DNA from 2 places in the Erwinia sp. E602 genome. Region 1 is predicted to be linked to the other one. Evidence: riboswitches for the same ligand, from Rfam matches in the RefSeq annotation. Region 1 holds a riboswitch; the other holds the start of a gene.
The links. Region 1 has a riboswitch for thiamine pyrophosphate ahead of thiC (phosphomethylpyrimidine synthase ThiC). Riboswitches for the same ligand answer to the same signal wherever they lie in the genome.
Positions count from the first base shown of each region.

Region 2: it holds a riboswitch for thiamine pyrophosphate, as region 1 does, so the genes downstream of both, GKQ23_RS00630 (FAD-dependent oxidoreductase) here and thiC (phosphomethylpyrimidine synthase ThiC) in region 1, are expected to answer to the same signal.

Region 1 covers NZ_CP046582.1:4,495,476-4,500,512, forward strand. Annotated here, with positions in the region: gene nudC (NAD(+) diphosphatase) at 1-556, opposite strand, end outside; gene GKQ23_RS22210 (Rsd/AlgQ family anti-sigma factor) at 630-1,136, shown strand; TPP riboswitch at 1,254-1,354, shown strand; gene thiC (phosphomethylpyrimidine synthase ThiC) at 1,442-3,376, shown strand; gene thiE (thiamine phosphate synthase) at 3,373-4,011, shown strand; gene GKQ23_RS22225 (PLP-dependent aminotransferase family protein) at 4,397-5,037, opposite strand, start outside.
Region 2 covers NZ_CP046581.1:139,373-144,409, reverse strand. Annotated here, with positions in the region: gene GKQ23_RS00635 (HPP family protein) at 12-749, shown strand; TPP riboswitch at 895-1,014, shown strand; gene GKQ23_RS00630 (FAD-dependent oxidoreductase) at 1,157-2,089, shown strand; gene thiS (sulfur carrier protein ThiS) at 2,086-2,283, shown strand; gene GKQ23_RS00620 (thiazole synthase) at 2,287-3,045, shown strand; gene GKQ23_RS00615 (HesA/MoeB/ThiF family protein) at 3,201-4,172, shown strand; gene fhuE (ferric-rhodotorulic acid/ferric-coprogen receptor FhuE) at 4,417-5,037, opposite strand, start outside.

The DNA of each region.
Region 1 (5,037 bases):
CATTTTTCACCCGGAGGCCACTCTCTTCCATAACCTCCCTTGCCACCGTCTGTTCCAGCGTTTCACCCACCTCGGTAAAACCGGCCAGCACCGTGTAAATGCCGTTGCGGTGGCGGGTGTGCTGCGCCAGCAGGATCTCCTCACCGCGGCGGATCGCCACGATCATGCACGGCGCTATCTGCGGATAATACCGCTGGCGGCAGTGATGGCACAGGCAGGCCCATTCGGTCCTGCTGTGGTGCATTTCATGCCCGCAGTAGCCGCACCAGCGATGCGAGCGGTAGAATTCGGCCAGCTGTACGCCACGCCCGACCAGCTGAAACAGCCCGGGCTCCTGATCCAGCAGCTGGCGCAGCGATCCGCACTCCTTGGGGCGGCTTTCGCGGATCAGCCAGACCGGTTCGCCCTGCCATTCGCCCAGCAAGGATCCGCGGGATCCCTCCAGACCCAGTGCTCCGGCCTGGCCGTAAGGTAATTCGCCTTTTGGTAACCAAATTTTGTTTTCGGTGCTGACAACCCACCAGCCAGCGTCTACGCTTGTTAGTTGACGTTCCATAAAATGCTCATTTTCCTCAGCTCATCAAAGCGGATTGAGGTCAGATGTTCAAAATAACACGACGGAGTTGAACATGCTTAACCAGTTAGACGTCCTTACCGCACGCGTTGGCGGTTGCAGCGAACTGGTCGACCTCTGCCTGCATTCACGTAAGCAGTTACTGGTTACCTATTACCAAATGGCCGGTCTGAAGCCGAACAAGGATTCCCTGACCGCACTCGATGAAAACGCGCTGGATAACTTCTGCCACAGCCTGGTGGACTATCTGTCAACCGGCCATTTCACCCTGTACGAGCGTTTTATTAAAGAGCTGGAAGGCAGCGAACAGCTGGCACAGGCGGCAGTGATCTACCCGTCGTTGCAGGCGAATACCGACCGCATTATGCAGATTTATGACTCGCATCTGGAAACGGCGATCGATGATGATAACTGCCTTGAGTTCCAGCAGGCGCTCTCAGGCGTCGGCGAAGCGCTGGAATCCCGCTTCTCGCTGGAAGATAAATTCATCCAGTTAGCGATGGAAAATCACGTGCAAAAACAGATCGCTGCCAACGAACCGACCCTCGCCCGCCCTGCCTGAAATCGTTAGAGATTGGTGAAAGCCTTGTGATTTGTGATCGGCCCCTTTATGCTTCAGGGGCTTTGAGCAGGCGCATTTTGCCCAAAGCCGGTACGCTCTGTTGAGCCATGTACCAGCGTCTTCTTGTCGGAGTGCCCCTCGGGGCTGAGACCGTTAATTCGGGATCCGCGGAACCTGATCAGGTTAATACCTGCGAAGGGAACAAGAGTAAAACAGCTGTAACGGTATCAGGCCGTACGCGTTGATATCGTGCAAATTACTCCCGCCTCCAGGCAAGCATATTTCCCTTTAATCAGGAATTTGCTATGTCTACCGTTGAAAAAAAGTCATCACGCCGTGAGCAGCGCGCCGAAGCGCAGCAGTTTATTGATTCCCTGCAGGGCACCGCCTTTCCGAATTCCAAACGCATCTACCTGACTGGCTCCCGGCCGGATATCCGCGTGCCCATGCGCGAAATCCAGCTCAGCCCGACCGTCACAGGCGGCAGTAAAGACAATCCCACGCTGGAGCAGAATGAGCCGGTGCCGGTCTACGATACCGCCGGCCCGTATGGCGATCCGGCAGCGGCGATTGACGTGCATCGCGGCCTGCCTAAGCTGCGCAGCGGGTGGATTGCCGCGCGCAGTGACAGTGAAGAGATCGACGAACTGAGCTCCACCTACACCCAGCAGCGGCTGGCGGATGACGGGCTGGATCATCTGCGCTTTGAAAAGCGGCCGCGCCCACGTCGCGCGCAGGCCGGGCGCTGCGTCACCCAGATGCACTATGCGCGGCTCGGGGTGATCACCCCGGAGATGGAGTTTATCGCCGTGCGCGAGAATATGGGCCGCGAGCGTATCCGCAGCGAGGTGCTGTTGCAGCAGCACCCGGGTAACAGCTTTGGTGCCAGCCTGCCGGAGAACATTACCGCCGAATTTGTGCGCCAGGAGGTGGCCGCCGGGCGGGCGATTATCCCGTCGAACATCAACCACCCTGAGTCTGAGCCGATGATTATCGGCCGCAACTTCCTGGTGAAGGTCAACGCCAATATCGGCAATTCGGCGGTCAGCTCCTCGATCGAAGAGGAGGTGGAGAAGCTGGTGTGGTCGGCACGCTGGGGGGCGGATACGGTAATGGACCTCTCTACCGGACGCTATATTCACGAAACGCGTGAGTGGATCCTGCGTAATAGTCCGGTGCCGATCGGTACCGTACCGATCTATCAGGCGCTGGAGAAGGTCAACGGCGTTGCTGAGGACCTCACCTGGGAAATTTTCCGCGACACGCTGCTGGAGCAGGCGGAACAGGGGGTGGACTACTTTACTATCCACGCCGGCGTGCTGCTGCGCTACGTGCCGATGACCGCGAAGCGCCTGACCGGCATCGTCTCACGCGGCGGATCGATCATGGCTAAGTGGTGCCTGTCGCATCACCAGGAGAGTTTCCTCTATCGCCACTTCCGCGAAATTTGCGAAATCTGTGCCGCCTATGACGTGGCGCTGTCGCTGGGTGACGGCCTGCGCCCCGGCTCAATTCAGGATGCTAACGACGAAGCGCAGTTTGCCGAGCTGCGCACCCTGGGCGAGCTGACCAAAATCGCCTGGGAGTATGACGTACAGGTGATGATTGAAGGCCCCGGTCATGTACCGATGCAGCGCATTCGGGTCAATATGACCGAACAGCTGGAACACTGCCATGAAGCGCCGTTCTACACCCTTGGCCCGCTAACCACCGATATTGCGCCGGGCTACGATCACTTCACCTCCGGTATCGGCGCGGCGATGATCGGCTGGTTCGGCTGTGCCATGCTGTGCTACGTGACGCCGAAAGAGCACCTCGGCCTGCCGAACAAGGAGGACGTTAAGCAGGGCCTGATTACCTACAAAATTGCCGCCCACGCCGCCGACCTGGCGAAGGGGCATCCGGGCGCGCAGATCCGCGATAACGCCATGTCGAAGGCGCGCTTCGAATTCCGCTGGGAGGATCAGTTTAACCTGGCGCTGGATCCGCATACTGCGCGCGCCTATCACGATGAAACGCTGCCGCAGGAGTCCGGCAAGGTGGCCCACTTCTGCTCGATGTGCGGGCCTAAGTTCTGTTCGATGAAGATCACCCAGGAAGTGCGCGAGTACGCTGCCCGCCAGGCAGCCGAAGCACAGCCAGTTGAAATAGGCATGCTGCAGATGTCTGAAGAGTTCCGTAACCGGGGCGGTGAACTGTATCATCGCGCCGACACGCTAAAAACCGAGGAAAATGTATGAGTCGTGGTGCCTTCCCCGCCACCGAAGCCCGGCTTGGGCTCTATCCGGTAGTGGAAACCGTAGAATGGATCGACCGCCTGCTGGCGTGCGGCGTGCGCACAATCCAGCTGCGTATTAAAGACCGTCAGGAGGATGAGGTAGAACAGCAGATTGCCGACGCCATTGCGCTGGGCAAACGCTACAACGCACGGCTGTTTATCAACGACTACTGGCGGCTGGCGATTAAGCATCAGGCCTATGGCGTGCATCTGGGCCAGGAGGATTTGAACGTCGCCAACCTTGACGCCATTCATGCCGCCGGCCTGCGCCTGGGGCTTTCCACCCACGACGACGCCGAGCTGGATCGCGCGCTGGCGGAGCAGCCCTCCTATATTGCGCTGGGGCACGTGTTCCCGACCCGGACCAAGGAGATGCCGTCGGCACCGCAGGGGCTGGAGGAGCTGAGCCGCCACGTTAAACGCCTGCAGGGGATCTCCACCGTGGCGATTGGCGGTATCAGCCTGCAACGCGCACCGGCGGTACTGGCAACCGGCGTCGGCAGCATTGCGGTGGTCAGCGCGATTACCCAGGCCGACGACTGGCAGGCGGCGACCCGCCAGCTGCTGGCGCTGGCGGAGCCGGGCCAGATGAGGTAGCGAGCGGCCGGTCGCCAGGGGGGACGTACACCTTACGATCGGGCAGCAGATCCGTGCTGTTAACGTTGGCGGAACCTATCCCGACAACGTAGTGAGCGGCCGGATGCCAGAGGAATACCTATTTCAGTTCAGGCAGCAGACCCGCGCTGCTGCCTTCCTTCCTCACGGCAACACCCTCTTCGACTCCGGCTTCTCAGCTACCAGGCCTGCAACACCGGTCACGGCACTCTTTTTTGTGTAGTCGTGCACAAAAAAATGACACCGCAGGCAACGTCATCAATAGCGCTGAATACGCATTCCATAACGCCGCACCCGCGCTTTTCCCGCAGCCCACAGCGGGTAGAGTAGAACCGTGGTCAGCCCGGCGGCTGGCTGCCGGGGCCGGTTATCCTTTCCCACCGGCCCCGCCTTCCTCCACCAGCGCCAGCGCGTCCGTAGCTTCGGCTTCGGTCGGCATCTCCGGCATGCAGGCCGCCATCGCCCGCGTCAGCGCCGCACCAATAATGGCCAGTGCCAGATCGGTTTTATCGGTAAACGGATGCCCGTAGCTCAGGCGCAGGCAGTTACGGTATTTGCCGGAGGCCGAGAACAGCGAGCCCACCGCCACCTGTATTTTCGTTTCACGCAGGTCCTGATTCAGCCGGTGCACGTCAAACGGTTCGGGCAGTTCGACCCACAGCAGGAAGCTGCCCTGCGGGCGGGTGACGCAGATGCCGCAGGGAAAGTGATGGCGCAGCCGCCGCGTGAAGATCTCGAGGTTGCGCTGGTAGAGCATGCGCATTCGCCGCAGGTGCGGCAGGTAGTATCCCTGACGAATGAAGTTGGCCACCGCCTGCTGCGCCTGAATCGCGCTGGAGCCGGTGCCGATATACTTCAGGTGCAGCACGCGATCGAAATAGCGCCCCGGCGCGATCCAGCCCACGCGCAGCCCCGGCGCCAGCGTTTTGGAGAAGGAGCTGCACAGCATCACCCGGCCGTCCAGATCCAGCGATTTAACGGTCGCCGGCCGCGGATAGTCAAACGCCA
Region 2 (5,037 bases), on a different replicon from region 1:
ACGCCTGCAAAATGAATCGCACCTCCACGCTGCCTGCGCAGCTACGCCTTTTCCTTGGCCGCTTCTGGCCACACCCGCTGGCCGTGGCCCGCAAACAGATGCTCCTCGCCAGCCTCGGCGCAGGTATCGGCCTGGCGATCACCAGCCTGTTCAGCCACTGGCTGCTCGGCGAAGTGAACCTGTGGTTTGTCGCCCCCATGGGCGCGTCCGCGGTGCTGCTGTTTGGCGTGCCAAACAGCCCGCTGGCGCAGCCGTGGTCGGTGGTGGGCGGTAACGTGCTCTGCGCGCTGGTTGGCGTGACCGTCGGCCAGTGGATCGCCATGCCGGCACTGGCCTGCGGCGTGGCCGCCGCGCTGGCGATCGTCCTGATGTTTAAGCTGCGTTGCCTGCATCCGCCGGGCGGCGCGGTGGCGCTGACCGCGGTGATCGGCGGGCCGGCGATCCATCAGCTGGGCTACGGTTATGTCCTTACCCCGATCCTGCTCAACTCGCTGTCGCTGGCGCTGCTGGCGATTGTATTTAACAACCTGGCCGGCCGCCGTTATCCGCATCCGCTGGCCGCTGCGGAAGCCAGACCCGCGCCGGTGGTGGTGAACGTCTCCATTACCCGCGCCGATCTGCACGAAGCGCTGCTGGCCGGTGAGCTGCTGGACATCGATGAAGATGACCTGCAGGAGGTGCTGCAGCACGCGGAGCAGATTGCCCGGCGTCGGCAACAGCAGTCTGGCCCGGAACGCCGCGCGGCGTAAGGCGCATGAACGTGCTACTGCGGTCCGCCGCCCGGAACAGCCATCGCGGCTGAGCATATCGATCGGCCGGTAACGTTTCAGGCCGTATCCGCGGCAGCAAAATCTGACATCGTGCTTGACGGCGCGGCAGCAGATAAAATACAAATAGAACCGTCAGGGGAGTCTCGCCAGAGAGACTGAGAGGCTGGTAGCGATTATCGCGGCCCGGCGACCCTTAGAACCTGACCCAGTTGATACTGGCGTAGGAAGACGCGTTGCTTTGCCCCGCAGAGCAACCTGATGCGCTGGTCAACTTCGCCTGCCCGCGCGTACTCTCCCTGCCTTATCACGGGTCCTCTTTTAAACGAGGCCAACGTGAATTCTTCTGTAATTTATCCTGCATCTGTTCCTTTACGGACGCCTGCGCCATGAGCCGCTGGTCGGTTATCGGCGACGGCGTCAGCGGGCTGTGCGTCGCCACCGCGCTGGCCGAACGCGGCCAGTCGGTTGAGGTGATCGTCGATGAGTCCCGGCGTCCGGCGTCGCACTGGGCCGGCGGCATGCTCGCGCCCTGGTGCGAGGGCGAAAGCGCCCCCGATGAGGTGACCGAACTCGGCCAGCGCTCGGCCCCCTGGTGGGCGGCGCGCGTCGACGGCGTGCAGCATCAGGGCACGCTGGTGGTGGCCCCGCCGCGCGACGCGCCGGATCTGAACCGCTTTGCCCGCGTCACCCACGCGCATCAGTGGGTCGATCCCGGCGAACTGGAACCCCATCTTCAGGGGCGGTTTGCCCGCGGTCTGTTCTTCGCCGGTGAGGCTCACCTTAATCCGCGTGACGCCATGAACCAGCTGCGCGACAGGCTGCAGCGGTCCGGCGTGGCGTTTCACAGCGGCGGCCCCACCGGCCGGGTGATCGACTGCCGCGGCATTCACGCCGCCGACGCGTTAGCAGGCCTGCGCGGCGTGCGCGGTGAAATGCTGATCCTGCAGACGCAGGAGCTGCAGCTGTCGCGCCCGGTGCGCCTGCTGCACCCGCGTTTTCCCTGCTATCTGGTCCCACGCGCCAGCGGCCACTTTATGCTCGGTGCCACCATGGTAGAGAGCGATGACGCCAGTCCGATCAGCGCCCGCGCGATGATGGAGCTGCTCAGCGCCGCCTGGGCTATCCACCCGGCGCTGGCCGAGGCGCGGATTATCGAAAGCGGCACCGGCCTGCGCCCGTCATGGCCGGATAACGTTCCCGCCATTCGTCACCTTAACGGCCGCTGGTACGTCAACGGCATGTATCGCCACGGTTTTCTGCTCGCGCCGGTAATGGCGGAGAAACTGATGCAACACCTTACCCAGGACAACCTGTTATGAAAATTCAACTCAACGGACAGCGGATCGACACCGCCGCCACCACGCTGGCCGCGCTGCTGGCGGAGCAGCAGATCGACGCCAGTTGCGTGGCCAGCGCCCTTAACGGCCAGTTTATCCCGCGCGCGCAGTATGCTCAGCAGATCCTGCACGAGGGCTGCGAGCTGGAAGTCCTGTCACCGATGCAGGGGGGCTGAAGCATGTTTTACGACTTTACACCGCGGTCACGTTTCCTGCTCGGCACCGCCGGGTATCCTTCGCCGGCGATACTGACCCAGGCGGTCGCCGCCTCCGGCTGCGAAATTATCACCGTCAGCCTGCGCCGCGAAGGCAGCCAGGGCGGCGCGTTCCGCGAGATCCTGCAGCAGATGAACATGCGCGTGCTGCCCAATACCGCCGGCTGCCATACGGTGAAAGAGGCGGTGACCACCGCGCAGATGGCGCGGGAAGTCTTCGGCACCTCGTGGATCAAGCTGGAGGTGATTGGCAACGCCGATACGCTGCAGCCTGACCCGTTTGCGCTGGTCGAAGCCGCGCGCATCCTCTGCGCCGAAGGCTTTCAGGTGTTTCCCTACACCACTGAGGATCTGATCGTCGGTGAAAAACTGCTGGAAGCCGGCTGCCGGCTGCTGATGCCGTGGGGCGCGCCGATCGGCTCCGGCCAGGGGCTGCGCAATATCGACGGGCTGCGTGCAATGCGCGCCTGGTTCCCGGATACGCCGCTGATTATTGATGCCGGCATCGGTGCGCCGAGCCAGGCCGCGCAGGCGATGGAGCTGGGCTTCGACGGTATTCTGCTGAATACGGCGGTGGCGAAGGCGCAGGATCCGGTGAAGATGGCGGCCGCTTTTGGTGCGGCGATCCGCGCCGGCCAGGACGCGCATCAGGCGGGGCTGGTTGAGCGGCGCGATATGGCCGCCGCCTCGACGCCGGTGTTCGGGCTGGCGCAGTTCAGCTGAGTGGCACTACCGGTTCAGCGCGGCGTGCGGCCATGGCGGCACCGTTCAGGCTGGCATGACGGCTGAACTGCGATGCGCAGAGCCGTGTGCGCGTAACCGCGGCAATGGGTAAGCAGCGCCGCCACAGGGCGGCGATTAATCGGGGATCGGGACATATGAGTCGTTATCAACGGCAGTCGATGCTGCCGGAAGTGGGCGAGGCCGGGCAGCAGAAGCTGGCGCAGGCGCGGGTGCTGGTGGTCGGTGCCGGCGGGCTGGGCAGCACGCTGCTGCCGCTGCTGACCGGGGCCGGGGTGGGTTATCTTCGCCTGTACGACGGCGACGTGGTGGAAGAGCATAATCTGCACCGGCAGACGCTGTTTACGCTGGAGGATATCGGCCAGCCGAAAGCGCTGCGGACGGGTGATGCGCTGCGGGCGCGTAATCCCGACTGTGAGGTTGATGTCCGGCTGCAGGCGCTGAGCGCCAGCGGCGTTGAAGCGGCGCTGCACGGCATCGATCTGGTCGTCGACGCGGCAGATAACTTTGCCATCACCTATCAGCTGTCGGACGCCTGCCAGCCGCGCGGCATTCCGCTGGTCAGCGCGTCGGTTCTCGGCCGCCAGGGATACGTGGGCGGCTTCTGCGGCGGCGCACCCAGCTATCGCGCGCTGTTTCCGCAGCTGCCGAAAGCGGCGGGCAACTGCAACACCGCCGGGGTGATGGGCCCGGCGGTCGCCACCCTCGGCGCGCTGCAGGCGCAGATGGCGCTGAGCGTGTTGCTCGGCCTGCAGCCTTCGCCGCTCGGCTGCCTGCTCAACTGCGATTTTGTGCAGTGGCACTTTCGCCGCTTCCGCTTCGATGGTGCTGAAGAACCGGCTGCGACGGCGGTGCCGTTTATCGACCGCCAGCTGCTGGAGGCAACGGATTGCATCGTTGAGCTGCGCGGTCATGAAGAGGCGCCTCAGAGCATTGCGGCAGAGGAGGAAGTGGTGCGGCTGTTGCCGCCGCAGCTGGCCGCCTGGCAGCCGCCCGGCGATCGACGTATCGTGCTGGTGTGCGCCAGCGGCATCCGCGCCGCGCAGGCCGCGATGCAGCTGGAGCAGCGCGGGTTTACCCGGCTGGCGATTATCGCCGCGAACCGCTGAGCAGAGCGGATCCCGCCACAGAAACCGCATAGTAAGTACTGAGAAGGTGAGCGTGGGTCTTTATAACAGATGGAGAGAGAAAGACGGCCTGCGCTGCCTTTAAGGTTATCGGGTGATCTGGCGTTTTTTCAGGAGAATGAACAGATCAGGGGGGGGGCGCAAAGTGAGGCATCTGCTTCCGCCGCTCAGTGCGTCTCATCGCGACAGGGCAGGTTTCCCCGGGGCAAACCGGGGGAACAACGTGTCAGAACTTGTAGCTCAGGCTGACCGAGACGTTACGCGGTTCGCCGTACACCGCATAGTCGCTGGTGTAGGCGTAATATTCGCGATCGAACAGGTTGTCGACGTTAGCCTGCACGCCCAGCTGCTTCGTCACCTGATAGCGGGCAAACAGGTTCGCCAGCGGGTAGCTGCCCTGGAACACCCGCTGGGTGTCGCCGGAAGGCCCCGTGGCGTCCTGGTAGGTGCGATCCTGCCAGTAAACCCCGCCGCCGACGGTCAGCTGCGACAGCATCGGCAGGTTGTAGCTGCTGAACAGTTTAAAGGTGGTCTGCGGGGCAAAGGCGTTGGGGCGCGCGCCGCTGGCGTCTTTTGCCACGTAACGCGCCGCGCCAAAGGTCATCTGCAGGTTGTCGGTCAGCGCGCCGTTCAGTTCGAACTCCGCGCCCTTGCTCACCACGCCTTTTGCAGCGTAATACGCCTGTTCGCTGGAATCTCCCACCGTCTTATCGCCGTCGGCCTGTGCCAGATTGTCCTGCTCAATGCGGAACACGGAAAGGGTGGCGGTCAGGCGACCGTCCAGCCACGCCGACTTCAGACCAGTTTCATAGTTTTTGCCGGTGGCCGGTGCCAGGTAGTTGCCGCC